DNA from 3 places in the Vreelandella sp. V005 genome. Region 3 is predicted to be linked to each of the others. Evidence: predicted binding sites of a transcription regulator. Region 3 holds the regulator's gene; each other region holds the start of a gene.
What was found. Region 3 encodes PhoB, which activates phosphate uptake and scavenging genes when phosphate is short. Its sites were predicted from a motif close to TGTCATANNNNTGTCANA; they were not measured.
Positions count from the first base shown of each region.

Region 1: the regulator PhoB is predicted to act here: its motif matches at 2,297-2,314, upstream of phnC (phosphonate ABC transporter ATP-binding protein).
Region 2: the regulator PhoB is predicted to act here: its motif matches at 9,337-9,354, upstream of ACUN8H_RS08450 (DUF6482 family protein).

Region 1 is NZ_JBQXYA010000003.1:300,634-311,524, reverse strand. It holds gene ACUN8H_RS10045 (AAA family ATPase) at 1-114, opposite strand, end outside; gene ACUN8H_RS10040 (BCCT family transporter) at 548-2,170, opposite strand; gene phnC (phosphonate ABC transporter ATP-binding protein) at 2,494-3,357, shown strand; gene phnD (phosphonate ABC transporter substrate-binding protein) at 3,419-4,438, shown strand; gene phnE (phosphonate ABC transporter, permease protein PhnE) at 4,506-5,300, shown strand; gene phnF (phosphonate metabolism transcriptional regulator PhnF) at 5,375-6,121, shown strand; gene phnG (phosphonate C-P lyase system protein PhnG) at 6,163-6,612, shown strand; gene phnH (phosphonate C-P lyase system protein PhnH) at 6,615-7,337, shown strand; gene ACUN8H_RS10005 (carbon-phosphorus lyase complex subunit PhnI) at 7,337-8,428, shown strand; gene ACUN8H_RS10000 (alpha-D-ribose 1-methylphosphonate 5-phosphate C-P-lyase PhnJ) at 8,425-9,294, shown strand; gene ACUN8H_RS09995 (phosphonate C-P lyase system protein PhnK) at 9,291-10,169, shown strand; gene phnL (phosphonate C-P lyase system protein PhnL) at 10,210-10,891, shown strand, end outside.
Region 2 is NZ_JBQXYA010000002.1:683,101-693,991, reverse strand. It holds gene ACUN8H_RS08495 (cation:proton antiporter) at 1-238, opposite strand, end outside; gene ACUN8H_RS08490 (Na+/H+ antiporter subunit E) at 238-711, opposite strand; gene ACUN8H_RS08485 (Na+/H+ antiporter subunit D) at 708-2,312, opposite strand; gene ACUN8H_RS08480 (Na+/H+ antiporter subunit C) at 2,309-2,656, opposite strand; gene ACUN8H_RS08475 (Na+/H+ antiporter subunit B) at 2,675-3,106, opposite strand; gene ACUN8H_RS08470 (putative monovalent cation/H+ antiporter subunit A) at 3,099-5,450, opposite strand; gene hemH (ferrochelatase) at 5,686-6,765, opposite strand; gene ACUN8H_RS08460 (cryptochrome/photolyase family protein) at 6,925-8,511, shown strand; gene ACUN8H_RS08455 (thiol-disulfide oxidoreductase DCC family protein) at 8,521-8,919, shown strand; gene ACUN8H_RS08450 (DUF6482 family protein) at 8,936-9,238, opposite strand; gene ACUN8H_RS08445 (hypothetical protein) at 9,492-9,785, opposite strand; gene dnaB (replicative DNA helicase) at 9,880-10,891, opposite strand, start outside.
Region 3 is NZ_JBQXYA010000006.1:156,801-167,691, reverse strand. It holds gene ACUN8H_RS14420 (hypothetical protein) at 371-673, opposite strand; gene ACUN8H_RS14415 (hypothetical protein) at 1,364-1,678, opposite strand; gene phoR (phosphate regulon sensor histidine kinase PhoR) at 1,988-3,271, opposite strand; gene phoB (phosphate regulon transcriptional regulator PhoB) at 3,274-3,963, opposite strand; gene ubiA (4-hydroxybenzoate octaprenyltransferase) at 4,088-4,978, opposite strand; gene ACUN8H_RS14395 (chorismate--pyruvate lyase family protein) at 5,014-5,589, opposite strand; gene ACUN8H_RS14390 (NAD(P)/FAD-dependent oxidoreductase) at 5,718-6,902, shown strand; gene ACUN8H_RS14385 (HU family DNA-binding protein) at 7,011-7,283, shown strand; gene ACUN8H_RS14380 (hypothetical protein) at 7,283-7,639, shown strand; gene ACUN8H_RS14375 (LysR family transcriptional regulator) at 7,705-8,649, shown strand; gene ACUN8H_RS14370 (aldehyde dehydrogenase family protein) at 8,628-10,193, opposite strand; gene ACUN8H_RS14365 (NAD(P)-dependent oxidoreductase) at 10,190-10,891, opposite strand, start outside.

The sequences.
Region 1 (10,891 bases), on a different contig from region 3:
GATGATGTTGAGGCGTTTGAAATTCTGAACGTTTTTGCCTCTATCACGAACAGTCCTCTTCCACTCCAAACCGCTGAAACTTCCAAAGCTTGCTATGTCTATCTGGTTTATCACCGGCCTATAATCCCCAATTTTTATTTTTAGCTAGTTGAAATAGAACGCTTTGAGTCGTTAACTGCCTTTATGCTCTATCTCGATTTGTATGCTCTGCTTTTACCTGTTCAACCCTCTACTAAATTTACCCTAGCATAGGCTGCTTAAGCGGGCTGAGCTTCGTAAGCTTTCTTTTCAACGCTTCACCTATTCCTGAATGGAGCTAACGCGCGAAAAGGCCCCGCCGAATGTAGTAGCCATTATCGAAAGGCACGCAGCATTGTTCCCAGCGCTTTGTAGGAGTGAATTGCAGCTGTCTTTGATAGGTTCGCAGGAATGCGCGCTCACAACTGAGCATTAATTAGGAAGCAGACGGTCACAGATACAACCTACCTAGCTTCACCACTTGAAACAGGGGCCTGCAATTCCTCGCAGGCACCCTGTTGTGTGCCACCTAATCCTCCGGCTTCAACTCTTCCTGCTTCGGCGGCGTGCCTACCCTTACTTCGCTGAGCTCCTCATGCATGAGGCCGCGGTAAAGCGCGAACATCATGAGAAACACCAGAATAAACATCGGCAGGCCGACAACGGTGATGACCTCTTGGAGTGCGGTTAGCCCGGCATCGCCTGCCAGCACGATGAGCATGGCGGCCAGCATGCCTTCCGAGACACCCCAGAAAACCCGCTGGTGCCAGGGGCCTGGGTCTGCGCTGCCGGTACACAGCATATCGACCACCAGGGAGGCGGAATCCGATGAGGTGGCGAAGAAGATGGCGACGATCACCACCGCCAAGCCCTGAATCAAGGTAGCGGCGGGGAAGTTATCGAAAAACGCGAACATGGCGAGGGGGATGCTTTCGGCCACGGCAGCGGATAAAGTACCGGCTTGGTCACCCATGGCTTCACGGGCTGCCGCCCCAATGCCGTCGATTTCCATCGCTGACCAGCCGAAGATCGCAAACCAGATCAGCGTAAAAATAGAGGGCGCAAACAGCACGCCGAGCACGAACTCGCGGATGGTTCGGCCGCGGGAAATGCGCGCCACGAAGATGCCGATAAACGGCGACCAGGTAACGGTCCAGGCCCAGTAGAACACCGTCCAGCTGCCTTGCCATCCCCAGGCGCCGCCTTCGCTGGAGTAGCGTGCCAGGGTGTCATTCCAAAACGCCATGGGCAGCAAGTTCGTTATATAGAGGCCAAAGGTTTCGACCACGGCACGCAACAGGAAAACCGTCGAACCGGTAAACAGCACAAACAGCAGCAGGCCTACGGCCATACAGATATTGATATTAGAAAGCCGCTTCACCCCTGAATCCAGTCCCGCGATGATCGACCCCACGGCAACGGATGTCAGCACGGCGATGATCACTACCTTGGTCAACACCGCGTCCGGAATACCAAACAGTTCTGTTAACCCGGCATTGATTTGCTGAGTGCCCAGGCCGACAGACACCGCCACGCCAAACAGCGTGCCGAGCACGGCAAAGATGTCCAGTGCCTTACCAATGGGGCCGTGAATGCGCTCGCCTAGCAGCGGGAAAAACACCGAGCTGAAACGCATCGGCAGGTTGTAACGATAGATAAAGTACGCGAACGCCAGCCCTGGCATGGCGAAAATCGCCCAGGTGTGTAGGCCCAAGTGATAGATCGAGAAGCTCATGGCATCGTCGGCGGCGGCCACCGAGAAGGGCTCGACACTTGGCCTTGGGGGCGTTGCGAAGTGGGAAATCGGCTCGGCCACGCCCCAGAACATCAACACCGTGCCGATACCACCCGCGAACAGCATGGCGAACCATGAAGCGTTGGTGTAGGCCGGTTTCGCATTATTGCCACCCAGGCGAATCGCCCCGAAACGGCTGATCGCCACCCAGAGCAGGAACCCTACCCAGCTTGTTACCCCCAAAATAAAAAACCAGCCTAGGTTAGTAACGATCCACTCCCGTCCCGCACCGAAGGCCTCCCCGATAGGGCCTGGCGCAATCAGCAGCGCCACTAGAAAAACGATCATGATCCCCGCTGAGGTGAAAAATATGGTGGGATCCGTCTTGAGGCCCAGCTTTCGCGCAAGTGCATCCATCGTTACGTCTCCCTGTATCTTTACGCTCAGTTTTTATAACCGGTTTTTATAACCAACCATTAAAACAACGTAGGTGTTATAGGCGGATAACGCCAAGCTGGGTAGCCGGGACGCGATAGGAAAACGTATGACGACCGGATGACATACACATTTCAATCGTGAGTCATTAAGAGACAAGTCTTTGATATTGGGTGAGCGACACTGTTGGCTCTGTGTTGAGGAGGCTGAGGCGGGCCTGAAATTATCATCAAAATGACATTGTCTAGACAACTGGTGTTCATCTCCTTCAACCAGAATGGCGCTATTCCTAAAGGAGAAGCGCCATGTCTATTCCTACTATTAATGCGGAAGGCTTAAATAAGTCGTTTGGACACCGCCAGGTGTTAAACGACGTTAGCTTTCGCGTTGCAACAGGCGAGATGGTTGCGCTGATTGGGCCATCGGGCTCAGGCAAATCCACGTTACTACGTCACCTTGTCGGCCTTACTTGTGGAAATCGTATCCAGGGTGGCCGTGTGTCGCTGATGGGGCGTGAAGTGCAGGCGAGCGGGCGTTTGCGCCGAGCCGCTCGCATCGAGCGCTGCCGTACCGGTTACATCTTTCAGCAGTTCAACTTAGTAGGTCGTCTCAGCGTACTGACCAATGTGCTGGTTGGGCAGTTGGGTAGCATGTCACGGATAAGAGCTCTCTGCGGCCGCTTTACCGATCAGGAGCGCCAGCGTGCGCGCGCTTGCTTGGCCCGAGTGGGGCTGGAAGAGCTCATTGATCAGCGCGCCAATACACTTTCGGGTGGACAAATGCAGCGGGTCGCCATTGCTCGGGTACTCATGCAGGACGCCGAACTGATCCTGGCCGATGAGCCGATTGCTTCCCTCGACCCGCGTAGTGCCCGGGAAGTCATGGAAATTCTCAGCCGTATCCACGCCGAAGACGGCCGCACTGTCGTCGTCACCCTGCACCAAGTCGATATAGCGCGTCGCTATTGCCACCGTGCCGTTGCTCTTAAGGATGGCCACCTGTACTTCGATGGCCCCATTAACGAACTCACCGATGCACGCCTACAAGCGCTTTACGAAAATTCCGACCTTGATGAGCTCCGCGCCAGTGAAGCCTCAAACGGCACAGCGCTGCCCAGTGATCGCAAAGCTAGAACGCCACCTACCGTCGTAACGCCCGCGCTGGGTTGATACCTGTGCCGGGCACCTTTGAACCTGCCCTTGATAACCCTATTACTCTGGAGAGACACCCATGACGTTTAACTATCGCCGTTTGGTTCTGCCGCTGATGGCGGGAATTGGCCTGCTGGCTAGCACTCAGCTTTTCGCCGCCGAAACACTCAAGTTTGGCATTATCTCCACCGAGTCGAGTCAGAACCAGCGGCCTATGTGGCAGCCGTTTCTAGAGGATATGTCGCAGAGCCTTGGGGTAGAAGTTGAGCCTTTCTTTGCGACCGATTACGCCGCGGTGATTCAGGCAATGCGCTTCGATCAGATCGATCTCGCCTGGTACGGCAATAAGTCGGCGATGGAAGCCGTCGATCGTGCGGGTGGCGAGGTGTTTGCCCAGACGATTCCGGAGAGTGGTGAGCCGGGCTATTGGAGCTTGATGATTGTGCATGAAGATAGCGACCTGCACAGCATCGAAGACGTATTGGCTAACGCGTCTGATCTCACCTTTGGTAACGGCGACCCAAATTCAACGTCTGGCTATTTGGTGCCCGGTTACTACGTGTTTGCCAAGAATGGCGTGGATGCTTCCTCTGCCTTTAAACGCACCTTGAACTCCAACCATGAAACGAACGCGCTTTCGGTCGCCAACCGACAAGTCGATGTGGCGACTTTTAATACCGAGAGTATGGAGCGCCTGGAGATCACCGCGCCTGATAAAGCGGAGCAACTTCGCGTGGTGTGGACATCGCCGCTGATCCCTTCTGATCCCCTCGTATGGCGCAGCAACCTGCCCGAAGAGACCAAGCAGAACTTGCGAGACTTCTTCTTCAATTATGGCGAAAGCGATGAACAGAAGGAGATTTTAGCCCCCCTGCAGTGGAGTCATTTTGCTCCTTCCAGCAACGATAGCCTATTACCGATTCGCCAGCTTGAGCTGTTTAGCCAGCGTGCTGATATCGCCAATGATCAGAGCCTCTCTGACGCTGATCGAGAAGCGCAGCTAGCGGCGTTGGATGCACAGCTGGACGAGCTCAATCAACGCCTCGAGGCAATGGAGGAGGCTGAATCGGACGCTCCCTCTGTGGCCAACGCCGAATAACGTTCAAGCACTTAATAGATTATCGACGGCGGGGGAGCGCTGGCCGCCCCTCCAGCCCGGAGAGACCATGAATACTCACGCTTCTCAAATGACCGCACCGCTGCAGCGTCGACGCAGTTGGTTTTCGCTAATCGCCTGGGGTGTGTTGCTGGGTGTGCTGGCCTGGTCCTGGCAGGGCGCCGAAATGCGCCCCAGCTTGCTGGTGACGAACGCGGACAACATGGCCACGTTGGCTGGAGATTTCTTTCCTCCCGCGTTCGGCAATCTTGGTCATTACATCCATCAAATGCTGGTAACGATCCAAATCGCTATTTGGGGAACACTGCTGGCCATTATTGTGGCGGTGCCCTGCAGCCTGCTCTCTTCCGAAAACTTGGTGCCTTGGTGGGTTTACCAGCCGATGCGTCGCCTCATGGACGCGTGCCGTGCCATCAATGAGCTGGTCTTTGCGATGCTGTTCGTGGTGGCGGTGGGGCTGGGGCCTTTTGCCGGCACGCTGGCACTGTTTGTGCACACAACGGGGGTGCTGGCGAAGCTGTTTTCAGAGGCAGTGGAAGCCAGCGATGCGGGCCCAATGGAAGGGATTCGAGTGACAGGAGCAGGGCGTATCGAGGAGATCACGTTTGGACTGATCCCTCAGGTACTGCCGCTATGGATATCGGTGAGCCTTTACCGCTTCGAGTCGAATATTCGTTCTGCCACCGTACTTGGCATGGTAGGTGGGGGCGGTATTGGAGTGGCGCTGTGGGAAACCATGCGCGGATTTCAGTTCGCTGAAACCGCCACCATCATGCTGGTCATCATCGTCGCCGTCACGTTGCTTGATGTGGCCTCCCAGCGCTTACGCAAGCGCTTCATTTAGCTTGGCAAACCTCGCCATGGTCTCCCTTATCGGGTTGCTAGTGGTAACCCAGCGTCTATTTGGCAGGAGTATAAATGTCTAGACAACTGATACAGCACCACCGTCAGGAAGCGAGTGAGCCGCGCTATCGTCAATTGGCCACGATTCTGGCCCAGGACATTCGCAGCGACCATAGCGCCGGTGACCAACTACCCAGCGAACAGGCATTGGCCAAACGCTTTGAGGTAAATCGCCATACGGTTCGCCGTGCGCTGGATGAACTGGTCGCTGCCGGCATGGTGACGCGCCATCAAGGGTGGGGCACGCAAGTGGTCGACCGGCGGTTGGATTACATGGTGAGCGCCGGTAGTAAGGTCACTCATAACCTGGCGGAATTGGGGCATAACACCGAAACACGCTGTTTAAATCAAGGGCTTTTGCGGCCGCCAGAAGCGATCGCTCAACGCTTTGAACTGGCGGAGGGTGAGTGCCTGTTATGCGTGGATACGCTGCGGCTTGTGGAGGGCGCGCCGCTGCTTCATCTGCGGCATTGGTTCGATGCCACACGCGTGCCCGACTGGTGTGAGCGCTATCGCGGTGGCTCAACCCGCGCAGTACTTGACCAGCACTATGGCCTGCGACTCTCCCGCGCCCAAGTGCGCCTGGAGGCAGTTCAGGCGGATCGTGACGATAGCCGCTTGCTGCAGTGCCCTCAGCTTGCACCGCTATTGATTCTGACCAGCGACAACGTCGATGAATCACGGCGCTTGGTGGAAGTTTCCGTCAGTCGCGCCCGGGCCGACCGTGTCGCCTACCACTTCGATTTTCCTAATGAGCGCTAACTCAGGGTCGGCCTTCACCGATCTGACAACGACGAGGAACAATGATGACTCCTGAACAGCGTCACCGCATTCTCGCGCTGACACCTTTAGAGCGCCTCAATGAAGGCTGGATGAAGCTCGGCATCAAGGCGACTCATCGCTGCGTACGCGGGCCTGAAACCGGGATGGTCATGGTACGTGGCCGTATAGGCGGGACGGGCAATGCTTTTAATCTGGGCGAGATGACCCTAACCCGTGTCAGCGTGGTGCTCGATGAAAATGCGCCAGATGGCGGTGACATCGGCCATGGGTGGGTCGCGGGGCGTAGCCGCGAACACGCTGAATTAATCGCCTTGATTGATGCTTGCGCACACAAAGCGCATTGGGCGCGACGCATCGATGCGGAGCTGATTGAACCACTGACTCAGGCGCTCGCGGACGACCGTGCTGAGCGCTCCCAGCTTGCGGCGGCAACGCGGGTCGACTTCTTCACCATGGTGCGAGGGGAGTAGATATGCACGATACCACGATGGAGTTCTCAGCGTCGGAACCACCACCTTATGTGCCCAAGCCGCATCAATGGCCAGCATTGAAGGGGGCTGTTCACCACAGCCAGCAGCTGTTCCGACAAGTGCTAAGCAGTATGGCCGAACCCGGCATCTTTGCTGAGGTGGAACTGGCGCCGCTGTCTAAAGACGTTGCCATGTCGTCCGCTGCCTGGGCAGTACTACTTGTGCTGTGTGACCTGGATACACGGGTGTGGATTGCGGACGAACTAAACCGTGATGGTTTAGCCGAGGCTGTCGCCTTCCATACCGGGGCACGCATTGTGAGTCGCGCGGAAGAGGCTGATTTTGCGCTTGTAATGCCATCGACCTGTCAGGCAATGCCTCGCTTTTCTGAAGGCAGCGATATCTACCCTGACCGAAGTACCACGCTCATTGTCGTGCTGGAGTCCTTGGCGGAAGGGCGTAGTGATGCCAGGAGTCGCGGCAATACATGCTGGCAATTAAGTGGTCCCGGTATTTTAAACCAGCGAGTGCTTGAGCTAGATGACACGGCTGAGGCGCTAATGCAGCGGCTAGCGCTCAACCGCGCAAGCTTTCCACTGGGTCTCGACACGATTCTCACCTCGGGATCCTCCCTGACGGCCATTCCCCGTAGTACTCGCATTCAGAAGCCGTTGGAGGGTGAATCACTCACTCCCCTTACTCATCCAGCCAAGGAGCGCGCCTGATGTACGTTGCCGTTAAAGGAGGCGAACAGGCCATTGCTAACGCCCACCGCTGGATGGCGGATCGCCGTCGAGGCGACCGACACCAGCCTGAACTGCAGACCGAACAGATTCGCGATCAGTTGGGGCTGGCGGTGGATCGCGTCATGGCCGAGGCGTCACTGATGGATGCTGAGCTTGCCGCGTTGGCGTTGAAGCAAGCCAGCGGTGACCTAACCGAAGCGGTGTTTCTGCTGCGTGCCTATCGCACCACGTTACCCCGGCTCGCCGATAGCATGCCGCTCAAAACAGAGGCCATGCATGTCGAGCGGCGTATCAGTGCCGCCTTCAAGGATGTGCCTGGTGGGCAGGTACTGGGGCCAACCTACGACTACACCCATCGACTGCTGGATTTCATGCTACTGGCCGAAGGGGAGACTCCTGATCCGGAAAGAGCCCAGGCAGGGCTTGAGGCTTGTCCTCAGATTCTGGATTCGCTCGATGCTGAAGGGTTGATTGAAAAAGAGCTGGACGATGGCGCCGAGCCCTACGACATCACCAGGGATCCCCCGGATTTCCCCGTCAACCGAGCCACGCGTTTACAAATGCTAGCGCGAGGCGATGAGGGTTACTTGCTGGCGCTGGGCTACTCGACTCAGCGTGGCTATGGCCGCAACCACCCTTTCGCTGGTGAGATTCGTCAGGGCGCCGTTGAGGTGGAAATCGAAGTGGAAGGCTTCGATGCTCCTCTCTGTATCGGTGAGGTCATGATCAGTGAATGCCAGATGATCAACCAGTTCGGCGGTAGCCGCGAAAAGTCGCCGCAGTTTACCCGCGGCTACGGTTTGGCCTTTGGTCGCAATGAGCGCAAAACCATGGCGATGGCGTTGATCGACCGCTCCTTGCGCGCTGAAGAGCTTGGCGAACCGGTACAAGGGCCCGCCCAGCAAGCCGAGTTCGTGCTTGCTCATGCCGATAACGTCGAGGCCTCGGGCTTTGTTTCTCACTTGAAGTTACCGCACTACGTCGATTTTCAGTCGGAGCTAGAGCTGTTGCGCCGCCTACGCCGGGAGCACGACCTCCGCGAACCCTCAGAGCAGGAGCGCCCCGTATGACTCCCCGCGTTGATGACCAAGGCGGTCAAGCTTACAGCGGTTATAACTTTGCCTACTTGGACGAACAGACCAAGCGCATGATTCGCCGCGCGTTGCTAAAGGCCGTGGCGATTCCCGGCTACCAGGTGCCTTTCGGTGGTCGCGAGATGCCGATGCCCTATGGTTGGGGAACCGGTGGGATGCAGCTTACCGCCAGCATCCTCGGCGCTGACGATGTACTTAAAGTGATCGATCAAGGGGCGGATGACACGACTAACGCCGTCAGCATTCGCAAATTTTTCGAGCGTGTGGCGGGGGTTGAAACCACCACAAGCACCGCGGCGGCTAGCGTTATCCAGACGCGTCATAGAATTCCGGAGCGTCCCCTTTCCCGACACCAGATTCTGGTGTTCCAGGTGCCCATTCCTGAGCCGTTGAGATTTATCGAACCGAGCGAAGAGGAAACTCGGGTGATGCACGCTCTCGAAGAGTACGGCGTGATGCATGTGAAGCTCTACGAAGATATTGCTCGCCATGGTCATATCGCCACTACCTACGCCTATCCGGTCAAGGTGGATGAACGCTATGTGATGGATCCCTCGCCCATTCCCAAGTTCGACAACCCTAAACTCGATATGAATGAGGCGCTTATGCTGTTTGGCGCTGGGCGTGAGAAGCGCCTTTACGCGATTCCTCCCTATACCCAGGTCAAGAGTCTCGATTTCGAGGATCATCCGTTCGAGATCCAGTCTTGGGATGAGGCATGCGCGTTGTGTGGAGCGTCGGATAGCTACTTAGATGAGGTCATCACCGATGACCAAGGTGGGCGGATGTTCGTCTGCTCAGACACGGATTACTGCCAGCAATGTCGCGGGGAGGTGGCATGAAACGCCCACAGCTAATACGCCCGGCACTGCTTGAAGCACGCAACATCACGCGTTTATACGGCCCCAAACAGGGGTGCGAAGAGATTGACTTCACACTGCACCAGGGTGAAGTGCTCGGTATTGTCGGTGAGTCCGGCTCGGGCAAGTCGACTTTGCTAAGAGTGCTTTCAGGGCTTGAAAAACCGGACAACGGCCAGGTGATTTATCACCGTTCTGAGCCATCTTTTCCTGAGCTTACGGGCACAGAGTTTACTGGCACAGAGCTTACTAACCCAGAGTCTGCTCACACAGGGCTAGGCGTGGCCGAAGGGGCACTTGATCTCTACGCCATTAGCGAGGCACGCCGCCGCGCGCTACTGCGTATGGAATGGGGGCTAGTGCATCAAAACCCCCGCGATGGTCTGCGTCTTGGTGTCTCCGCCGGGGCCAATGTCAGCGAACGCCTGATGGCGTTAGGGCAACGCCACTATGGCAATTTACGCGCCGCAAGCCAGGACTGGATGGGCCGCGTGGAACTGGACCCACGGCGTATCGATGATGCGCCACGTACTTTCTCTGGCGGGATGCAGCAGCGCTTGCAGATCGCCCGCACCTTGGTGACTGAGCCACGCTTAGTGTTCATGGATGAGCCCACCGGCGGGCTCGACGTGTCGGTACAAGCGCGTCTGCTCGACATGCTCCGCACCTTGACCCGGCAGCTTGGTTTATCGGTGATCCTAGTGACACATGATTTAGCCGTTGCCCGCCTGCTGGCCCACCGACTGATGGTCATGCGACAAGGTCGGGTCGTGGAGGCCGGTCTGACCGACCAGATTCTCGACGACCCGCAGCACAACTATACCCAACTACTCGTCTCATCGGTGTTAACACCATGAGCCGCACTGATGTTCAGGATCTCATCTTCAGGAGCCTGCTATGACGGCGATAAGGCAACCTTTTCTGAGCGCGTCGGCGCTCGACAAGTCCTTCGTGCTACACGCACAGAGTGGCCAGCAGTTAGATGTGATGCGCGGTCTCGAGCTGAGTTTGATGCCCGGTGAATGTCTTGTGCTGGCCGGGCGCAGTGGTATCGGTAAAAGCACGCTGCTCAAAATGGTGAATGGCAACTATCGCGTCTCTGCGGGTCGGTTGACGCTGCACTTTGATGACGGAGAGCTTGAGCTCTCCGACCTGCCCGCCCAGGCCTGGCACGTGCTTCGGCGCGATGTGATCGGCTACGTCAGTCAGTTTCTACGCGTGGTGCCCAGGGTCTCTGCGCGGCAAGTGGTGATGGAGCCATTGCTATCGCAAGGCGTTGCGCTGGACGAAGCATGTCGCCGAGCCGAGGCACTGCTGGCAAGGCTCAACCTGCCTAAGCGGCTATGGGATCTAGCACCGGGAACGTTCTCCGGCGGCGAACAGCAGCGAGTGAATATTGCTCGGGGCTTTATTGCCGAGCATCCGTTGCTGTTATTGGATGAGCCCACCGCCTCGCTGGATAGCGCCAACCGCGATGTGGTGGTTGAACTCATTCAGGAGGCCAAAGCGCGCGGTACGGCGATGCTGGGAATTTTCCATGATGAAGATGTGCGCGATCGTGTCGCTGACCGCCAACTGC
Region 2 (10,891 bases), on a different contig from region 3:
AGCGTGCGAATGCAATGGTTGCTAAAAAACCCATCAAGGCGATCACAATGGCGGCATCTAGAAAGCTGGCAACGTTTGATTTAATCGCATACACCCCGACCAGCCCCACTACCGTGGTCGAAAAAAGCTCCAAAGCGACCACGCGGTCGGGCAGGCTTGGGCCACGGACGACGCGAACAAAAGTGAACACAAGGGCCAAGCTCATGATGACTTGGCTAATAAGAATCACGGTATCCATTAGCGAAACAGCTCCAGAGCGCGATGTTCCATCTCTTTTAAATTACGCCGCAACTCCTCCTCGTTATCTAAAAACATGGCATGGATGTAGAGCACTTTACGGTCATCCGACACATCCAGGCTCAGCGTTCCTGGGGTCAAGGAAATCAGATTGGCCACCATGGTAATTTCCATTTCGGTGCGGGCGGAAAGCGGCAAGGCGATGACGCCGGGCTTCATGTGCCAGGGAGGAGTGACAATATCGAAAGCAACACGCAAATTAGCTTGGATCAACTCTTTTACAAAAAAGGCAATAAAACCGATTAAGCGTGGTATGCGAGCAGGATAACCTTTTAATGCATCTATTTGAGGCTCGAGCAGGACTAGAGTGATATAGGCGAAGATCAAGCCAATCAGAAGATTCAAGCCGCTGAAGTCCCCGCTCAACAGCACCCAGGCCAACCCTAGCAGCAAGTTCCAAATAGCCCCGGTCATGGTACTGCCTCCCCGTCATCAGCCTCAGGTTCTGTTTCTGCCGCAGCGGTCGATTCCAGCAACGCATCTTCTGCACTGGCGGCAGCACCCAGTACTGCTTCGATATAACCCTGAGGTTCAAGCAACTGATCGCCAATACGGGTCATGACCCACATGATCGGCTCTGCAAACACACCTATCAGTAACGAGGAAAGTGCCAGCACCATCACCGGTAAATACATCATCCACAGGCTGGGCTTTAATAGTCGGCCGTCGTCGCCGACCGGCGTGGCCGTTTCAGGGACTAGGTTGTCTTCGGGCAAGGATTTCCAGAATACTTCGTTCCATATTTTAACCATGGAGTAGAGCGTCATTAATCCCACCACCAGGGCAATGCCGGTGGCGACATAAGCTTCAACTTCCAGGCCCGCCCGCACAATCACAAATTTGGCAAAAAAGCCGGAGAGCGGCGGCACACCCGCCAGTGAAAAGGCCGAGATAAAGAAGGCAACGGCTAACCATGGGCGCTCGCGGTAAAGCCCACCCATCTTTTTAAGCTGATAAGTTCCCTGCAAACGATGAGTAATGCCGCTAATTAAAAAGAGGTTGGTCTTTACCACCATATTGTGGACGATCGCAAATACACCGCCAGCAATCGCCAACGGCGTATAAAGTGCTAACCCTAAAATCATGTAGCCAATTTGGCTGACAATATGAAACGATAAAATGCGCCTGAATTCATACTGAGCTGCCGCGCCCAACACGCCGGTTACCATCGTGAACACAGCGCCCCATAGCATGATGTCCTGAAGATAGCCCATGGTTTGATCAAACATCAGCGTGAAGACACGAAACATCGCATAAACGCCCACCTTGGTGAGCAAACCAGCGAACAGGGCTGAAACAGCGACTGGCGGCGTGTGGTAAGAGGCTGGTAACCAAAAGAACAGCGGAAAAGCCGCCGCTTTGATCCCAAACGCTACCATAAACATGACGGCCAATACCTCGACCATCCCGGTGTGTTCGGCCTCATCCATGCGCAGCGCAATATCGGCCATATTCAGCGTGCCCACCATGCCATAGAGCAGCCCCACCGCCGTTAGAAAAATCACCGACGCAAGCAGATTTAACGTGACATATTTAATCGCCCCTTCCATTTGTGCGCGTTCACCACCTAGGATCAACAGCGCAAACGAAGCCACTAGCATGACTTCGAACCACACGTAGAGGTTGAAGATATCCCCCGTCAAAAAAGCACCCATTACGCCAGCCAGAAGCAGGTGCATTAACGGGTAGTAACCGAATTTTTCGTGGCCGCGGCCGGTGGTGGCCAAAGAGTAAAGCCCCATTGCCAAGCCAATAATGGCCGTCATCAACACCATCACCGCACTTAGCAGGTCGGCGATCAAGGTAATCCCAAACGGCGCTGGCCAGCTACCCATTTGCATCGTGACGTAGCCATCCGACCATGTTGAGACAAACAACCAGAGACTGACCAGCAGCAGCGCCACATTACCTGCCACGGCTAAAAACCGCTGCATGGGCCGCGAGCGCCAAAACAATAACGAAATAGCCCCTGATAACAAGGGCAAGAGGACGGGAAGAGCGACTTCAGGCCTCACGTATCAGTATCCTTCATCTTATCGAGATCATCGGCCTTGACGACTTCGTAGGCACGTCGGATCAATACCACGGCAAACGCAAGTACCCCGAAGGCAATCACGATCGCCGTTAATACCACCGCTTGAGGCAAGGGATCGGCAACACCGCTAGGCGGCTGCATCATGCCTTCTGCAATCAGCGGCGGCACGCCTCGTGTCATGCCCGCCGTCGTAAAAATTAGTAAATTGGCCGCGTTGGAAAGCAGCATCAAGCCAATGACCAATTTGACGATAGAGCGACGCAGCATCATAAAAATGGCGGTTGCATACAGCAAACCAATCGCCACTGCCATCAATGGTTCCATGCTGAGGCTCCTGTTAGCTCAAGGCTCATCTTTATCGACCTCCATTAGCGTCATTACCATGCCAGTAACAGAGCCCAGCACAGCAAAATAAACACCAATATCGAAAATCAGTGGTGTCGAAGCTTTGAAATCGATAACGGGAATAGTCCACCACTGGGCGGTCAAAAAGGGCTGACCCAAAAACCAAGCCGGCACCACCGAAATCATCCCCAGCAGCAAGCCGATGCCAATTAAGTCGCGGGGGTCGACCATTCGCAGCACTTCTTTGGTGGCGCTCACCCCAAAGGCAAAGAGATAGAGCGTAAAGGCCCCCGCCGCTACTAAACCCGCAATGAAACCACCGCCCGGCTCGTCATGCCCTCGCAGCAATAGGAAAATAGAAAACATCAATTGCAGCGGCATTAAAAAGCGTGCCGCCGTATTGAGAATAATCGTGCCTGACTTAACCATCGGAAGGCTCCTTGCTGGTCACTTTACTGCCCTCTTCGTGCTTTTCATTGCTGCTCTCGCCATGACGCAGCTTGAGCATCGCGATAACACCAATCGCTGCGAGTGCCAGCACGAACATCTCACCCAGGGTGTCCAGCGCCCGGTAGTCAACCAAAATGACATTAACGATATTGCGGCCGTAAGCCAGCGGCGCGCTGTTCTCAATCATGTACGTTGAAATTGGTTCAAACTGCTGAATGTTCCACGCCGTCATAATTAATAAACAGATCAAAATACCCATCATCGCGGCGACGGAGCCATCACGGATACGTTCCAGACTCGTTGAAAGATTTGAAAATCGTGGCAGCCGGAACAGCACCAGCACGAGTAAAATCACCGTTAAGGTTTCAACCAATAGCTGCGTAATGGCTAAGTCGGGCGCGCTGAATAAAATAAAAATGAGCGCAATAGAAAATCCCATCACGCCAACCGACACGACGGCCCCAAGACGAGAGCGAGTCGTTGTAGCAAACAGCGCGCTCATTGCCATCGTTCCCGCCACTACCGCCTCGTGGAAACGAACATCAAGATCAAAAGTAATGACCGGCGAATGGCGAACCAGAATCGAGTGGCCAATCAGCGCGATGAGCGTGATCAGCATCACTAAAATATAGTTACGCATGTAGCCATTTTGCAGCAGCCGCGTTTGCCAGTCGGAGAACTGCACGATGCCGTTCATCATGTGTTCATAGCCCGCCTCAGGGCCATGGCGCATTACCGGTGTCAGCATCGAAAGCTTGGCACGCACACTATCCCACCGCTTAAAGAGTAAGAAGCCAATCACCAGACTGACTACCGACATGCCCAGTGCTACGTTAAAGCCGTACCAAAGCGAAAGCGCCACATTAATCGTTCCCCCTGAGACAGCGGTGGCGGCGGCTGTTAACAATCCATTCACGCCAAGTAAAGCAGGCATTAGGCCGAGTAGAAGCGATCCGACAGCTAGTAATGCAGGACCCAACCACATACTCTGCGGCGCTTCATGAGGCGCCAAAGGTGTATCGTGGCGCTTCCCATAGAAAGGCCGTAACGCAATGATAAAGGCAACCGCAATGGTCAAAATGGAGGCGACAAAAGCAAACAGTACCAACAGCAGGCGGAAGCTATCGGCACCCAGCACAGCCTCCAGCATCAGCTCTTTACCAATAAAGCCAAACAGCGGCGGAACGCCCGCCAGTGAAAGCGCCGCGATCAGCGCGATCATTGACGTTATCGGCATTATCGATCGCAGCCCACCCATCTGCGTGACATCTTTAGTGCCGGTTTCATGGTCAAGTATGCCGGCGACCATAAAGAGCGCTCCTTTATAGAGCGAATGGGCAAGAAGAAAGGTGACGAATGCCGTCATCGCGTACTCGGTACCGATCCCCAGCAGCATCGTTAACGTGCCCAATGCCATAATGGTTGAGTAAGCCAGCAGCTTTTTAATGTTGGTGTGGTGAATAGCTAAAAAGGCACCGACCAGCATGGTGAGGGCGCCTACAACGGAAAGCACGCCAATCCACATCGGCGTACCGCCCAGTTCCGGGTGCAAGCGGGCCAATAGATAAATCCCCGCTTTCACCATAGTGGCCGAGTGCAGGTATGCCGAAACCGGCGTAGGCGCCGCCATCGCATTGGGTAGCCAGAAGTGAAACGGGAACTGGGCCGACTTGGTAAAGGCTCCCAACAGCAAGCAGACCAACATGGGGGTGTAGAGTGCGTGTTCGCGCAAATCGGCTTCTTGGTCAAAAATTTCTGCCAGCGACCAGCTACCGCTCGCAATGCCCAGTAACACCAGCCCGGCCATCAACGCTAAGCCGCCCGCGACGGTCACGAATAGCCCCTGCCGTGCTGACTTGCGGGCGTTAATATCGGCGTGATTAAAGCCAATCAATAAATAAGAGGTAATGCTGGTCAGTTCCCAGAAAATAAACAGCGTAAAGAGACCATCCGCCAGCACTAAACCCAGCATTGAAACCATAAAGGCGACGAGTGCGATATGAAACCGGGCTATATCAGGATGCCCTTTTAGGTAACCACCGGCGTAGACCAACACGCAGGCCCCCATCACGGTAATCAATAGCCCAAACAGCAGAGACAAGCCATCCAGCAGAAAGGTAAGGCTGATGCCCAAGGAAGGTACCCACTGCCACTCGAAGAGTAAGCGGCCATTTTGCATAACTTCCGGCGTTTGAAGTAACAGCCACACGGCTAGCAAAGCAGGGAAAAGTGCCAATAAAAGACTGGTGCGCTGGCCAAACCAGCGGTTTAACAGGGGCGATAATGCTGCCAGCACGAAACCCATCAACACGGCGAGCTGTATCAAGCGAAACCTCCAGAATAACGAAAGGCCCACCCTTCAAGTCGAGGCGGATGCCCAAGCATCATGTTCTATCACCCACATTTAAGCGTTGAAATAATGTGATTCTGAAGTTGTACACCTTATAACAGCCAATATTGACTGACCAGCCAAACCCATAAACGCAAACAGCCGCTAAGGGTCATCTCACCGAGCGGCTGCTGTTAATTAACCTCTTAATTAATGAAGGGATGACACGTTAAGCAACCGACAACCACCCTGCTAATTCATTGTTGATAACGCTTAGCAGTGCTTCGATATGGTCATCGCGGTCATTGAGGCAAGGGATATAGCTAAACGTTTCTCCGCCCGCCTCCATAAAGCTATCGCGAATTTCCTCTTCAATCTCTTCCAACGTTTCGACGCAGTCAGATGAGAAAGCAGGCGACATGATGGCAATATGCTTATGCCCCTGTGTGGCAAGTTCTGCAACGTGCTTAACCGTTTGCGGACCCACCCACTTTTCAGGGCCAAACTGTGACTGGAAAGCGGTATCCACTTCCTCTTTACTGAAACCAAGCTTTTCCCGCAACAAACGTGTCGTTTTCTGGCACTGGCAGTGGTAAGGATCCCCTTCCATTAAATAACGCTCGGGCACGCCATGATAACTAGCGACCAGTTTCGTGGGGCGCGTCGAGAAGCTGCCGTACGCTTCTTGAACGGAATTTGCCAGCGCCTGCACGTAGGCGGGATGGTCGAAATAGGCGGGCACCGTGCGGATATACGGTTGCCACTTCATTTTCATCAGCGTGCGAAACGCCTGGTCATTGGCCGTTGCGGTGGTGGGCGAGCCGTATTGTGGGTAGAGCGGAAAGAAAACGATTTTCTCACAGCCCTTCTCTTTTAATCGGTTCAGCACACTTTCCGTCGAGGGGTTTCCATAGCGCATACAGAAATCGACTTCGACATCGTCACCGTAAAGCGCTTTCAACCGCGCCGTCATTTTCTCGGCCTGGGCGCGGGTAGTGGTGAGCAGCGGACTTTCATTCTTATCGTTATTCCAGATTCCTCGGTACGCCTTACCTGAAGAGAACGGCCGCTTCGTCAAAATGATCAGTTGCAGTAACGGCTGCCATTTCCAACCCGCATAGTCGACTACACGCTTATCAGAGAGGAATTCATTCAGGTAGCGACGCATTGACCAGTAGTCAGTGGCATCCGGCGTGCCCAAGTTTGCGAGTACAACACCGACTTTGGCACGCGGAACCGGCGGATGATCACTGGGCGCATGGGCTAAGTGGCCCTCGCCCGGCTGATCCTTGACGACATGTTCGGTCATTACACTGCTCCTGATAAATAACGGTATCACTGATGGCTAATTCAAGATTAAAAACAGCTTAATTACTAATTAAAAACAGGTTAAATACTACCACTTTTCGTCAAAGTGGCGGCATAAAGTTATACTATTGACATCATTTGTATAACTACAGGCTAACTCATGTCCAAGCCCTTACTATTAGTGCTCGGCGACCAGCTCTCTTTATCCCTAACGACGCTACGCCAAGCGCCCGCTGGCGCGGTGGTTGCGCTTTGTGAAGTGGCTGAAGAAGCACGCTACGTCCCTCACCATATCCATAAGATCGGGCTTTTTCTGGCAGCTATGCGCCATTTTGCCCAGACACTGCGCGAAGAAGGTTTTCAAGTACACTACAGCGCGCTAGATGACGATGATAATAGCCACTCCCTTATTGAAGAGGCAGAACGCATCGCGAAACAGTATGGTTGTGACGAAATACGCGTCGCACGGCCCGGTGAATGGCGGCTTTGGGAAACGATGCGGCAGCGTGATGACGCAGCGATTCCCTGGCGGGTGTTAGAGGATGAGCGCTTCTTCACCACACCTGAGGCATTCAGCCAATGGTCAAAAGGGCGCAAGCAGCTTCGTCTCGAGTATTTTTACCGGGAGCAGCGCAAGCGTACGGGGTTGTTGATGGAAGGTGATGAGCCCGCGGGGGGTAAGTGGAATTTCGACCACGACAATCGTCAGCCTATCAGTGCAGAACTCGATTTCCCCGACCTTCCGCAACATCGCCAAGATGCGTTGACCAAATCGGCTCTGGCGGATGCAGAACGCCACTTCGGCGACCATATGGGCTCCTTGGCAAATTTTAATCTACCGGTGACACGTCGGCAGGCACTGGTGGATCTCAGGCATTTTACTCAGCATGGATTGGCTCAGTTTGGTCGCTACCAAGATGCCATCAGCGATTCAGCACCGTTTCTTTATCACTCCCGGCTATCGGCAGCGATGAATATCGGTTTACTTTCCCCCCAAGAGGTATGCGAAGCCGCCGAACAGTGCTATTTCGCTGGCGACGCCCCCATCAACGCCGTTGAAGGGTTCATCCGTCAAATTCTCGGTTGGCGTGAGTATGTACGTGGGCTGTACTGGACACAGATGCCCAGTTATAAAGCCGCCAACCAACTCAATTTTAAGCGCGACCTGCCCGACTTTTACTGGGATGCCACGACGGATATGCGCTGTTTGCAGCGCGCCATACAGATGACTATCGACAACAGTTACGCTCATCACATTCAGCGGTTAATGGTCACGGGCAATTTTGCCTTACTGTGCGGGGTGAAACCCGAAGCACTATGCGATTGGTACTTAGCGGTGTATGCCGATGCCAGCGAATGGGTAGAACTGCCTAACACGCTAGGTATGGTGCTCCATGCAGACGGTGGTTTGATGGGTTCCAAGCCCTACTGCGCTTCGGGTAAATACATCGATAAAATGTCGGACCATTGCCAGCAGTGTCGCTATTCACCAAAGCAGGTGACCGGCCCTAACGCTTGTCCTTTCAACAGCCTTTATTGGTATTTTCTTGAGACAAACGCCGAAACCCTTAACAAGAATCCACGGATGAAGCTGATTTATGGTTCACTCAGCCGCATGACCGATGAAAAACGTGAAGCTATCCGCCAACAGGCTGAGCACTTTTTAGATCAACTGGAGACATCGCCTGGCTACGGGCAACCCTGCCACACAACAGGTTATGCAACGCTCAAAGACGACAGCCAATAAGGATCAACGATGAGCCGCTACACACCACTTAAGGCATCGCCCCCTGTCACGCTGTTTCATGACGGCCACTGCCCTTTTTGTCAGCAAGAAGTGGCGTGGTTGGAAAAGCATCGTCATCGGGAATACATTGCGCTGATAGATATTCAGGCCAATGACTTTAACGCCAAAGCATACGGGCAAGAGTTTAACGCGATGATGGGCCAGCTACATCTAAGAGACAGCCAAGGAGAGTGGTATATCGGGATGGATGCCAGCCGTGCCCTCTATGCAGTGCTGGGCTATCGGCGGTTGGTGAAGTTTTCGTGTTTACCGGGAGTACACGGCATAATGAATGCCGGTTACCGATTTTTTGCTCGTCGCCGAATTCGGCTTGGGCAGTGGTGGGAAAAGCGTCAGGCTAAACGTTAACGAGTTAATAATAGTGTTAAAAAACAAGCGGCATGCGCGATGTGATCGGTTCACTATAATGCGCATCGCGGCCTATCACTTCATCGTGAGGCACATGCTGCACTAAGTAAGCCCGATGAATCCCTGCACGCTTGAGGTCCATGTAGACATCATCTAGCGAGCGAAACAGCATCGGCTTAGTACGCTGCGTCAGCATATGTCGCTCGCCCTCAACGTCTTCCAGCTCAACCTGATAGAAACGACTGCCCGCATGGGTAATCACGCGAATTTCAAAGTTGTCGTGATTGGCGACAAACTGTTTAAGATCCTTCAGTTCCATGGCTCCCTCCTGTTATTCGTGTATTTCGTCAAAAATGTCACTAGAAATATCCTGTGGGCACAGCATGACCGTACCCAATGACATTTCTGTTGCCCTGTTGTTGCAGTGTGATGACATCCACTAAAAGATAGACGCTTGACGACTGGTTATACAACAAGTGTTTTCCAGCACGAATGTTTAAGCTGTTATGTCAGCTATTAGGAGGGCAACCATATAAAAGAGTTCCTGACCGAAGCGTCAAGAATTCGTTATGTCACTGATATTCAGAAGGGTCGATAGCTTTACCAAGCGAATTACGGTCGATCCAGTTGCCGCCTTTCGTCTCTTTGTAACGAAACACAACTTTATCGCCTACCTTAACAGGCAACTCACCATCTTCGGTTTGGTAGCTGTACTTTTCCCCCTCCACTATCAAATGGTAGCGATAAAGGTCGGGCATACCTAACCACTCCTTGAAAGGCCCTTCCCGCTCTAGTGCTTCAAGCTCACCGCGCCCTTCTAGCTTAGGAAGACGCTGCCGATTACCGCGCCGAAATCCACCTGCCATTTGCTACTCCCGTTTTTTGCGTATCGTGGGGAGGGCATTATACGAGCTCGCTCCCCATCCTCAAGCGATTCATCAAGAACCCGTCATTAAACGCTTAGTCGCCGAAGGCTTGGCCGTAGCTATCCGGGGCCAGGTCTTCGAAGCGGGTGTATTTACCAATAAATGCCATATGAACGGTGCCGATTGGTCCATTACGCTGTTTACCGATAATTAGCTCTGCAATCCCCTGATTGTCGGGATTATCTGGATTATAGACTTCATCTCGATAAACGAAGGCAATGACGTCCGCATCCTGCTCGATGGCACCCGACTCGCGAAGATCCGACATGACCGGGCGCTTGTTGGGACGCTGCTCCAATGAGCGGTTCAACTGAGAAAGTGCCACCACGGGGCAATTGAACTCTTTCGCCAAGCCTTTCAAAGAGCGCGAGATTTCAGAAATTTCGCCGGTGCGGTTTTCGCTAAAGCCAGGGATCTGCATCAGCTGAAGGTAATCGATCATGACCAGCGCTATATTGCCATGCTCACGCACTACCCGGCGCAACCTGGAGCGCATTTCATTAGGCGATAAGGCCGCGGTATCGTCGATAAACAGCTGTTTGTCTTTTAGCAGGTTGACCGCAGAGGTTAAGCGCGGCCAATCCTCATCTTCCAACTGACCGGTACGCACACGGGTTTGGTCAATCCTGCCCAGCGATGAAAGCATCCTAAGCATGAGCGATTCTGCCGGCATCTCCATGGAAAACACCATGACCGGCTTGTCGCTGGAAATGACCGCATGCTCTACCAAGTTCATGGCGAACGTGGTCTTACCCATGGAGGGGCGGCCCGCAATTACCACCATATCCGAAGGCTGTAGCCCGGTGGTCATTTCGTCCAGATCTCGGAAACCGGTCGAGAGCCCGGTCATTTCGCCTTTGAGATTAAACAGCTCATCAATGCGATCGACGGCTTTGGTCAGCAGGTCACTCATGCCAATGGGGCCGCCGGTCTTGGGCCGCTCCTCAGCAATCTGGAATACCAACCGCTCTGCTTCATTGAGCAGCTCATCCGCCGGACGACCCTGGGGCGAAAAGGCGCTATCAGCGATTTGATTCGCCGCACGG
Region 3 (10,891 bases):
TCGTTTATTCCTATAACGCTGATGTTTAACGTCATGAATAGTAGGGAGTAGAGAATGAGCGGGATATAGGTAGGCACACTCCTCCCAAACAGGAGGCAACGCGAACTTGAGAAAAGCTAAAAACCGCTGATACACAAAAAACTAGACCCTGCATTAGCAGGGCCCAAGGATACAAGAGAGAGGCAATGACTAACGTTAGCTTCCTTTCCTTTTGTGGGACTCCAACCTTGGATTTTTAACCCTGACCAACGTATTGATTGCCGTTTGATTCGTTCCTTGAATCGATCTGCATCCTTATCGGTGTGATACACACTGCGTGTTTAACACACACCCCAATCGTAATGTATTTCTACGGAATTGCAAACTTTTGTTACCAAATGTTTCCATCACCTTCATCGTGCGTTAGATCTTTCGCCGTATATTCCACTTGGACCTCAGTACGGTTTGATTCTGACTTGATAATATCAGGACGATCACCTTCATCGTACATCAGGTCAGAGGGGCTAAAATCAGCTTGATCAGAGGAGCGCTGTGATTGGGCTTGAATCGGCTCTCTATCGACGGCTAAATCTTGATTGGCTTCAATAGAGATATGGGCAAATGCTAGTGGGCTGGATAACAAACCGAAGGCAAGGCCTAAAACAGCTGCTTTTTTAGCGACAACGTTAAACATAATAATTACTCCTAATGACTAGTTAATACCGCTGAAGTGAAGTAAGAAGGTTAAGTTGGCTTGCTTCTCACTGCGGCGACTTCACTGCCCTGTCAAAGCATATTAGGTGCCAACTTTCTTCTTATTAAGAAAAAACATTTAAAATCAACGATTTATTTTCTATTAATTGCGCACAAAATTAATGTGCAAAACAATATTTAGCGCAAAAATAATGTGCACAAATGACTCATGCGCAAAAAATGTATGTATCGTTATGACACACTTACGATTGCTTTACCTTCTGGGCATAGTGACGGGTGGTTCTTCTTGTAATTGCTAGGGCAAGCGTTTTACTTGGTTAAAATGCATTAACCAAAAAGCTGCTCCCAAGCATAGATGCGAAGGCCAAGTAGGTAGGTATGAGGAAAAGATAATCAGAAGCGGGCAGGCCTAAATTTGTAAAAAACACACAGCAAAAAATTAGGCCCCGCCATGGCGGGGCCCGATATCAGAATAGGCGATAGGTAATGACGAACGTCAGCTTCCACTCCTTGTGCGGGACTCCAACCTTGGAATTAACCCTGACTGACGTATTGATTTCCTAGTGATTCATCCTTGAATCTAAAAAGCATCCTAGCCTTTATAACATCCTGTAGATCACCTCTTCATCCGTTGAAGAGGCATTCTTTGATATCAAAAATTAATTAGCTTTTAACTACCACTGTTTTCTTTGACAAGCTCATCATCACTATACTCAGCATCATCTGAGTGATCGCTAGAATTAGGCTCCATGTCGCTAGCATTGTCGCCTTCGTCATGGGTTAGATCATTAGTCATGTCTTTGGTGTCGTTGCCACCAGTGCTATCAGAACCTTGGGGATCCATCGGCTGTTCATCAGCTGTGATTCCTTGGTTTTCATCAATAGCAGAATTTTCATCTGTTTGGGCAAACGCCAATGGGCTTGCCATCAGGCCAAAAGAAACACCTAAAATGCCAGCTTTCTTGAGAAAATCCTTGGACATCATATTCCACCTCCGATCGCTGTTTGATACCGCTTATTTAAGAAAGAAGGGCCTAGTTAAAAACCAGCATTTCCTGCGGTCGTCTTTCTTACTCTTAACGTTGCAGCGGATGTGCCAAAAAAATGACATTGAAAATAAAACACATAATAAACAACAATTTAAAAAACAAAAGGCGCTCAATAGCCAACTCGCTAGAGTCCTTTTTACACGCCATCAGGTGTGCAAAAATGGCACATGAGCAAACTTTTACCAATCTTACTGCCAATATGACACACTTCTACAGGTGTTGTGCGCTGACATCACTTGCCAAGATTAAACAAGCCGCGAAGCGGGAAATGTACAGCGAAATAGCGCGCCTTTGCCAGGGTGGGATTCGATCTGTAATTGTGCGTCGTGGCGCAGCAATACGTGCTTTACGATGGCTAAGCCTAACCCCGTGCCGCCGGTCGCGGTACTGCGACCTTTATCAACACGGTAAAAACGTTCGGTCAGCCGAGGAATATGAACAGGATCGATCCCATCGCCATTATCTTCCACATCGATTGAACCGCCACCAGCATTACTTTTCCAGCGCAACGTAATGTAGCTCCCTGCTGGGGTATAACGAACAGCATTAAAGGCCAAGTTAGAAATGGCGCTACGAATTTCCTCCTCGCTGCCCAATAAGCGTGCATCGCTTTCAAGTTTCACAGTAATGGTATGGCGCTGATGCGACAGCGCCAGGGCATCATTACAAATGCTGTGTAGCAACGGCCCCAGCGCTAGCGGATGGTGATCTTTGCCGCCCTGATCAATTTCCAAACGAGACAGCAGCAAGAGGTCGTTGACCAGGTTTTGCATTCGCTGCGTTTGCTCCTGCATTTGGTGAAGGCTTTTACCAAGGCGTGGGGGCAACTGGTCAGCGATGTCGCTATAGGTTTCCAAATAGCCGGAGAGGACGGTTAGCGGCGTTCTCAGTTCATGGGAGACGTTGGCAACAAAGTCACGGCGCATCTGCTCGAGGCGATGCAAGCGGGTAATGTCGCGTGCCATGACGAGACGTTCATCATCGCCATAGAGCGTAATTTGATATTGAAGTATACGCCGCTCATCAATAGGCGAAGTGAGCGTTAACGGTTCGCTATAGTTACGTGCATTGAAGTAGCGGATGAAACTGGGATCACGCAGCAGGTTGGTAATATGCTGCCCTCTATCATGGGCGGTTTGGAGCCCCAGCATGGCGGTTGCAGCACTATTCCACCACTCCAAGTCACCATGCCGGTCAAGCATCACCACACTGTCACGCATCGCTTCGGACGACTCTTGAATACGTGCTAAAGTAGCACGCAGTCGGCTTTGCGTAATGCGCTGACTTTTTTGATAGCGATACAAGCGATCAAAGAGCTCGCCCCACATACCGCGTGCAGCAGGTGGCTCGTCGTGAGGGTGTAGGGTTAACCACAGGTACAGCTCGCGCAGTTGTCGCAGGTGATAAAACAGGCATATTGCAAGGCCTACCGAAAGCCCCAGCCCTGCCGAACCCAATAGCCAACCTAGACAAGTCCCCAGCGTCGCTAGCCACGCTAGCCGCCACAGTTCACGGCTCCACAGGCGCACATTTACACCCGGGCAGAGAAACGGTAACCGGTGCCCCGAACCGTTTGAATCAGGTTTTGATGCACATCACCCAACGCTTTGCGTAAGCGACGAATATGCACATCAACCGTACGCTCTTCTACATACACATTGCCACCCCACACTTGGTCAAGCAGTTGGCTGCGTGTGTAGGCACGCTCTTGATGGGTCATGAAAAACTGCAACAAACGATACTCGGTGGGGCCCATTTCCAACGCTTTGCCGTGAGCACTAACTCGGTGGCTGACCGGGTCTAGCAAGAGACCGTTAATCTCAATCGGATCTTCAACGCCACGAGGAGTAGCGCGGCGGAGCACTGCTTTTAGCCGTGCCACCAATTCACGAGGAGAAAAAGGTTTGGTGATATAATCATCGGCGCCTGCTTCAAGCCCTTGAATTTTATTATCTTCCTCGCCTTTAGCGGTCAGCATAATAATGGGGATCTCAGCCGTGGCTTCTTCGCGTTTCAAACGCCTAGCCAGCTCAATACCGCTGGTGCCGGGCATCATCCAATCGAGCAGCAGTAAATCCGGTTGATGGTCAACGACCATGGCATGAGCATCCTGGGCGTTATCTGCTTCGAGCACGCGGTAGTCAGCCATTTCCAGCGCTACCGCGATCATCTCGCGAATCGACGATTCATCATCGACAATCAGAACGGTCTTGGCGGTCATACCAGAGCCTCACGGTGTTCAAAAAGCCAGTTCAAAGAAAGCCAGTCTAAAGATCAATTCTTCAATGACATGTCAGTGACGATAACACCATGACTTGATGACAGTTACATGACAATCGCCGTTATTAGCCCACCGCAGGCCACCAACTTAGCGCAATACCGGCAAAAACAAGCAGACCCGACCAGTGGTTGTTGAGGAACGCCTGGAAGCAGGCATCCCGCTCACGGTGGCGAATCAAATGCTGCTGGTGCAAAAAAGTCGCTGCCATGGCAACAAGCCCCAGCCAGAAGAACCCACCTAAACCGGCTCGCCAACCAACCCATGCCAACAGCATCAGCGTCGCCGCCTGCAGCAAGCCAATCATTAAGCGATCTGCACTACCAAACAGCACGGCGGTTGATTTAATACCAATTTTCACATCATCGTCACGATCCACCATGGCGTACTGCGTGTCGTACGCGACCGTCCACAGCACATTGGCAAAGAAAAGCAGCCATGCTTCTAGCGGCACGTGGTTCAGCACGGCGCCAAACGCCATTGGAATGGCCCATGAAAACGCCGCGCCGAGTACCACTTGAGGAAAATGGGTATAGCGCTTCATAAACGGGTAAATAACCGCCAGTAATACGCCACCCAGCGACAGCAGCACCGTAAACCAATTGGTCAGCAGTACCAGAATAAAGGCAGTGGCCACCAGCGCAATAAATAGCAGTTGGGCCTCGGTTTCACTGATACGCCCCGTCGCCAGCGGACGATGCTTGGTGCGTTTTACATGGCCATCAAAATGACGATCCGCATAATCATTCACCACACAGCCAGCAGCCCGCATAACGTAAACACCCGCTATAAAAATCAGCAGGGTATTTCGGCCTGGCACGCCTTCCGCCGCAAACCAAAGCGCCCAAAGCGTCGGCCACATCAACAGCCACGTACCAATAGGTCGATTCAAACGCATTAGCTGTAGAAAATCTGCCACGCGAACCAACCCTTTTGGTCGCAACAGTGAACGATCCATGCTTACCTCACGAAAAATAAGATGCAGGCGCTAGCCTAGCGCGAAGGCAGATCAAGGTCATCTGCCATCGCCTGCAAAAAATACTCTTGCACCAATAACGTTAACCCGCCTTGCTGAGTGCCCAGTTGAAAAACGGAGCGCCTGCCCCAGGTGCTGTTAGGCACGACACCGTTGGCACGAGCAAAGGCGGGGGGATGCGTGGTAGCCTCTAGCGGCCCACGAATTAAACCTGGCTGACGAAATAACCAGCTCCCTAGCGAACGCTCTCCCAAATGCTCCATTCGTTGGCCCTTTAATTGTGTAAGAGGGGCCACAGAGCGCGCCACCACCCAGGGTATTTCATCAATACATAGCGCTACTTCCCGCAGCCAGGCATAACGCTTGAGCCCAATGCCCAGCGCCTGGGCCTCATCCTGTCGCGGCCAGCCAACGCCCTGATAAAGTAAGCGTACGCGAAACGGCCTATCCCCCCCGGCAGCGATTAAACGGGCGGTTAAAGAATCTGTCGAAGCAACCCATCTCCACCAGGGCATCCCCATGGCAGACCGCACTGCTTCAATGGGACGCCAATAGGGAAACAGCGTGGGTTGCGGGAAAGCAGGCGATGTCACCGAGTTCTCCAGAACAATAATCGGGGCGGCTAGTGTAACATGGGGTCCTGATAGGCTTTTGTTTCAGCGACCCCCTTGGTAACCGCATGCCCGCATCACCCTCCCAGGTACCTTCAACGACGCAGAAAATGTCAACCTCTCACGCCGAGCTGATAATTATTGGCACCGGAATGGCAGGCATAGGGCTAGCGCGCGCCCTGCGCCGACAAGGCGATCAACGCTCAATGACACTGGTTAGTGCTGACAGTGGTGATGACTATAGCAAGCCTCTGCTTTCCACCGGCTTCGCTAAAAAGCTAACGCCCCACCAGCTAGCACAGCGAAGCGCTGCCGAACTTGGCGACGAGTTGAACGCGCGCATCGTTATCCACACCCCTGTGGTGGCAATGGATGTGGATAACCAAATGCTGTTGCTCGACACTGAACAAGCACCCCACGCTGAAAAGCTTCGCTACGACAACCTGGTATTAGCCACCGGTGCGGCGCCCAGAATGCCGTTCAGTATTGATTCCAGTGTCGCCCCACGCTGCTTCACTATTAATGACCTTGATGACTACCGGCGCTTCCATACTGCGTTAGGCCAAGGCCCCGCGCGGGTGGCGATCATTGGCGCCGGGCTGGTCGGCTGCGAATTTGCTAATGATCTGCACGCCGGCGGTCATCACGTCAGCATCATCGCGCCGGAAACGACACTGCTTCCCCGCCTGCTTCCCGCGCCACTGGGGAACGCCCTGGGCGATGCCTTTAACGAAGCAGGCATCGGACTACACCTTGGCCGCGCCATTGATTCAATAGCACGCAGCCACGGGGAAAGTATCGTCTTACGTTTGGATAACGGCGAGACGATCAGTGCTGATTTCGTGCTCATGGCCACCGGCCTAGCGCCGCGTACGGCGCTTGCCAAAGCCGCTGGCTTAAGCGTTTCACCTAGTGGCATAAAGGTTGACCGCCAACTACGCACCTCCCACCAGAACATCTTCGCATTGGGCGATGTGGCATGCGTCGATGGCGTGAATGCCATGTACGTACAGCCGCTGCAAGCAAGTGCCAAAGCCCTGGCGGCGACACTTTCGGGCACCCCCACAACGGTCAGCTTCGGCACTTGGCCAGTGGTGGTTAAAACACCGCTACTACCGGTGGTTGCCTACCCGCCAAAAGAGACGCCAGCACGATGGCGAATTGAAGGTGAAGGCGGCGATATCAGTGCCTTGGCCGAAAATAAAGACGGACGTTTGATTGGTTTTGCGTTGACAGGCGGCTGCGTGAGAAGGAAAGTGGAGCTTTCCAGAGCAGCACCTACGCTGCTAGGCTGATTTTCGTAGCGTTCAAGGCTAGGCTAGAGAAGCTAACCTATGCTTAGCAACGCATCTAACAACCTGTATTTGTTTTACGTATGACACATTAATAATGGGAGATTCCTTATGCGCAAACCTGAACTCGCTGCTGCTATCGCTGAAAGCGCCGACCTGTCTAAAGATAAAGCAGGCCAAGTACTGAACGTTATTTTGGATGAGATCACCAATAGCGTTGCCAAGGGCGAAGATGTCGCTTTGATTGGTTTTGGCACCTTCACCGTGCGTGAGCGCGCAGCGCGTACTGGTAAAAATCCGCAAACTGGTGCGCCATTGCAAATTCCCGCCAGCAAAAATGTTGCCTTCAAGCCAGGCAAAGCCCTTAAGGAAGCCGTTTCCTAATGAAGCTCAAGCTGACGCTGTGGCTGCTGGGCGTCATGCTCAAACGCGCCCTGCGCCGCAAGCCGCGCTTTCGTGAACAATTAGAACGCATGCGCGGTCTGGACTGGGGGATTGCGACGGAAGATCTAAGCATTGCCCGCCACTACCGGATGACGCCAAAAGGCATCAGCACTGGTAAAGGGCTGCCCGTCGATTTAGATCTTGAACTGCGTTTCCGAGACCAAGCCACCGCCTTACAAGTGCTCAAAAAGCCAACTCAGCAAGCCTTCCTTGATGGCATGATGAGCGGTAACGTGCGTTTAGTAGGCGACTCCGCCGATATGAATAAGCTGCAGAAACTGCTCAAGTATTTGTAGCCTTTCACGATTGGCCAAGGGTAGCGGGGGTAAGCTAGCCCACGTCAGAGGTATAACAGCTACCGATGGACATACCTCATCAACGCTTGGTTTACTTCCGCGTTACGCTGGAATCTGGTTCAGTGCGCCGCGCTGCGGCGCGCTTGGATATCGCTCCTTCGGCCGTTAGCCGACAGATTTCATTGCTAGAAGAAGCCCTGGGGGCGACCCTCATGGAGCGTCAGCGTGACGGCATTTCACCTACCCCGGTGGGTGAAATGTTGCTTGAATACTGCGAACGTCGCGGCGCGCTTGATGAAGGTTTTATTGCCTCTCTCGAAGCTTACCAACGCCTGGAAACGGGCAAGATATCACTGACGGTCGGTGAAGGCTTTGTCAGCGACCTAGTAGCCTCCCCACTACATGAATTTACCCGGCTTTATGCGGGCATCCAACTCGACATCCACATCGCAGGTACCTCGGGCATCATTGACGCCATTGTCGGCGATCACAGCCATATTGGTTTAATGTTTCATGAGCGTACCCATCCACAGCTGCGCTTCTGGGCCTCCAGCCCTCAGCCACTGATGGCTATTCTGCCGCCCAACCACCCGTTAACCAACCAAACGTCACCGCTCACGCTAACCCAGCTTAGCGGCCAGCCCATGGCCATGTGGGACACCAGCCACGGCGTTCGGCAAATGGTCGACCAGGCGTTTCAGCAATCACGCATCGTCCCGCGCCTGGCGATGAACACCAACTCGATGGTAATTTTGGCGCAATATGTGCGCAGCGGCATGGGCATTACCCTACTGCCCGCCTTTGCCGTCGCGCACGATTTGGAAGCTGGCACGCTCGTAGCGCGCCCGGTAGATAATCCCCTTTTTCAGCGCTCCCAGGCCCACATGGTCACGCGCGTGGGCCGCCAACAGCCCAAGGCCAGCATTCTATTGTTACGCCATTTACAACGCTGGATGCAGGCTTTTCGCGACCCGGTCTCCGCAAGCGATCAACCCACGCCGCTGCCGTAGCCAAAGGCGACGCTGGCTTCCGGTGCCGTTTCCACCCAGACGCTTTGCGGCACCGTGTATTCACGCAGGCCATCCAACCCGCTAGAGCGGCCAAAACCACTGTCGCCAAAGCCCCCAAACGGCGACATTACGCTGATGGCTTTATAGCTATTGATCCACACCGTGCCTGCACGCAATTGCCCAGCCACACGATGCGCACGCGCTACATCCTGGCTCCAAACGGCGCCGGCCAAACCAAAGCGGGTTTCGTTGGCAAGCTGAATAGCCTCGGCTTCATCATTAAAGGCCATAGCAATCAGCACGGGTCCAAACACTTCCTGCTGGGCAATTTCCATGTCTGGCGTGACATCGATAAGCACGGTAGGGGCGATAAAATACCCCTGGGCTTCGTCAGGTAAGCCTTCAGGGCGTTTGCCGCCCGTTAACACTCTCGCGCCTGCCGCTTCGGCGGCCTCAATCATGCGGGTGACCTGCTCCAATTGGCGGCGATTCTGTAGTGGCCCCATGCGCGTCGCTTCATCGCTAGGTAACCCCACCACAATCTGCTCCGCTGCCCGCGCCAAGCGAGTAGTGACTTGCTCAAACACCGAGCGCTCAATCAACAGCCGTGAGCCCGCCACACAGCTCTGGCCAGCGGCAGCAAAAATAGCCGCCTGAGCACCCGCGACGGCTTCATCCAGCTTGGCATCGGCAAACACGATATTGGCCGACTTACCCCCCAGTTCTAACACGCTGGGTACCAGCCTGCGGGCACCCGCCTCGGCAATCATCCGGCCACTCTGGGGAGAACCGACGAATACCAGCTTGCTGATGGCGGGATGATCGGTCAGCGCGGCGCCGGTCGTTTTTCCCAACCCGTTGACGATATTGATCAGCCCTTTAGGCAGCCCCTGACCGACGTTTCCAGAGCATTCAAGCAGCTTGGCAATCACCACCGATGAGAACGGCGTCAGCTCGGAAGGCTTCAGCACGACACCGTTACCCGCCGCAATAGCCGGGGCCAACTGCCAGGCGCAGGTGAACATCGGCGCGTTCCAGGGGGTAATCTGCCCCACCACGCCATAAGGCACATGACGTACATAGTTAAGGTGCGAAGTAGGCACCGGAATCACTTCGCCATGCTGTTTGTCACACCAGCCCGCGTAGTACTCGAACATCTCGCGCACTTTGCCTACTTCGGCCCGGCAGTCGCGAATCGGCTTACCGGCCACGACGCTTTCCAACTGCGCCAGCGCCTCTTCATGGCCTTCTAGTCCACTCAGCGCCGCGTTCATGCGCCGCCCACGCTCGCTGGCGGTGAGCGCCATCCATTCACGCTGCCCCCGCGTAGCCGCTTGAGTAGCACGCTCAATTAGCGCAGCGCCTGCATCACAGTAGCGCACCAGCGTTTCTCCAGAGGCGGGGTTTATAAGCGTGATGTCGTCACCTTCGCCCGCGACTAACTCGCCATCAATCCAATTACTTAACGGTGTGGCAGCGGCTAAGCCGAAACCTTCGAGTAGTTGTTCGAGATGATCACAGGCATGTTGGCTAAGTGAGCTCATTGGTTGACCTCCGTTTGGCTGCCACGCGCTAAAATCGGCGTAGTGATATGGTTAAAGTCATCGCTATCGGTGGGCTGCTCGGGGTTCGCGTGCCACGCATCGACAACGGCTTGCAGCAGCGGTAACGGCAGGCCCAGTTGCTCAGCGGCATCCCGCGCCAAGCGCAAGTCCTTACGCATCAAGCCGGTGGTAAAGCCAGAATCGAAGCGCTCGCTCAGCACCCATTCGGGGAAGTTGACTTCGCTAACCGCGCTGCGCCCTGAACCGCTATTCAGGCCCGCCAAACAGGCAGCAGGGGCTACACCCGCCTTGGCGGCCATCGCAACCGCTTCGGCAGTCGTCAGCAGGTGCGCTGCACACAGGTAGTTATTGGCAAGCTTCACCACATGGCCGCTGCCTGGGCCGCCCACATGGGTGCGCTTGGCTGACATCGCCTCCAGCATCGGCAGTACTCGCGCAATGGTGGTTTCATCGCCCCCCAACAGCATGCCCAGCTTCCCGCTGGCGGCACCTTTAGGCCCGCCGCTGACGGGGGCGTCCAACCATAGCAGGCCCGCGGCGGTGACTTTTTCGGCCAATTCACGCGTCACCGCGGGGTCGCTGGTCGAGGTATCGACGATCACACTGCCTTTGGGTGCCAGCGTGAGTAAGCCTGGGGATTGCTCGATCACCTCACGGACATGGGCAGAGGTGGGCAA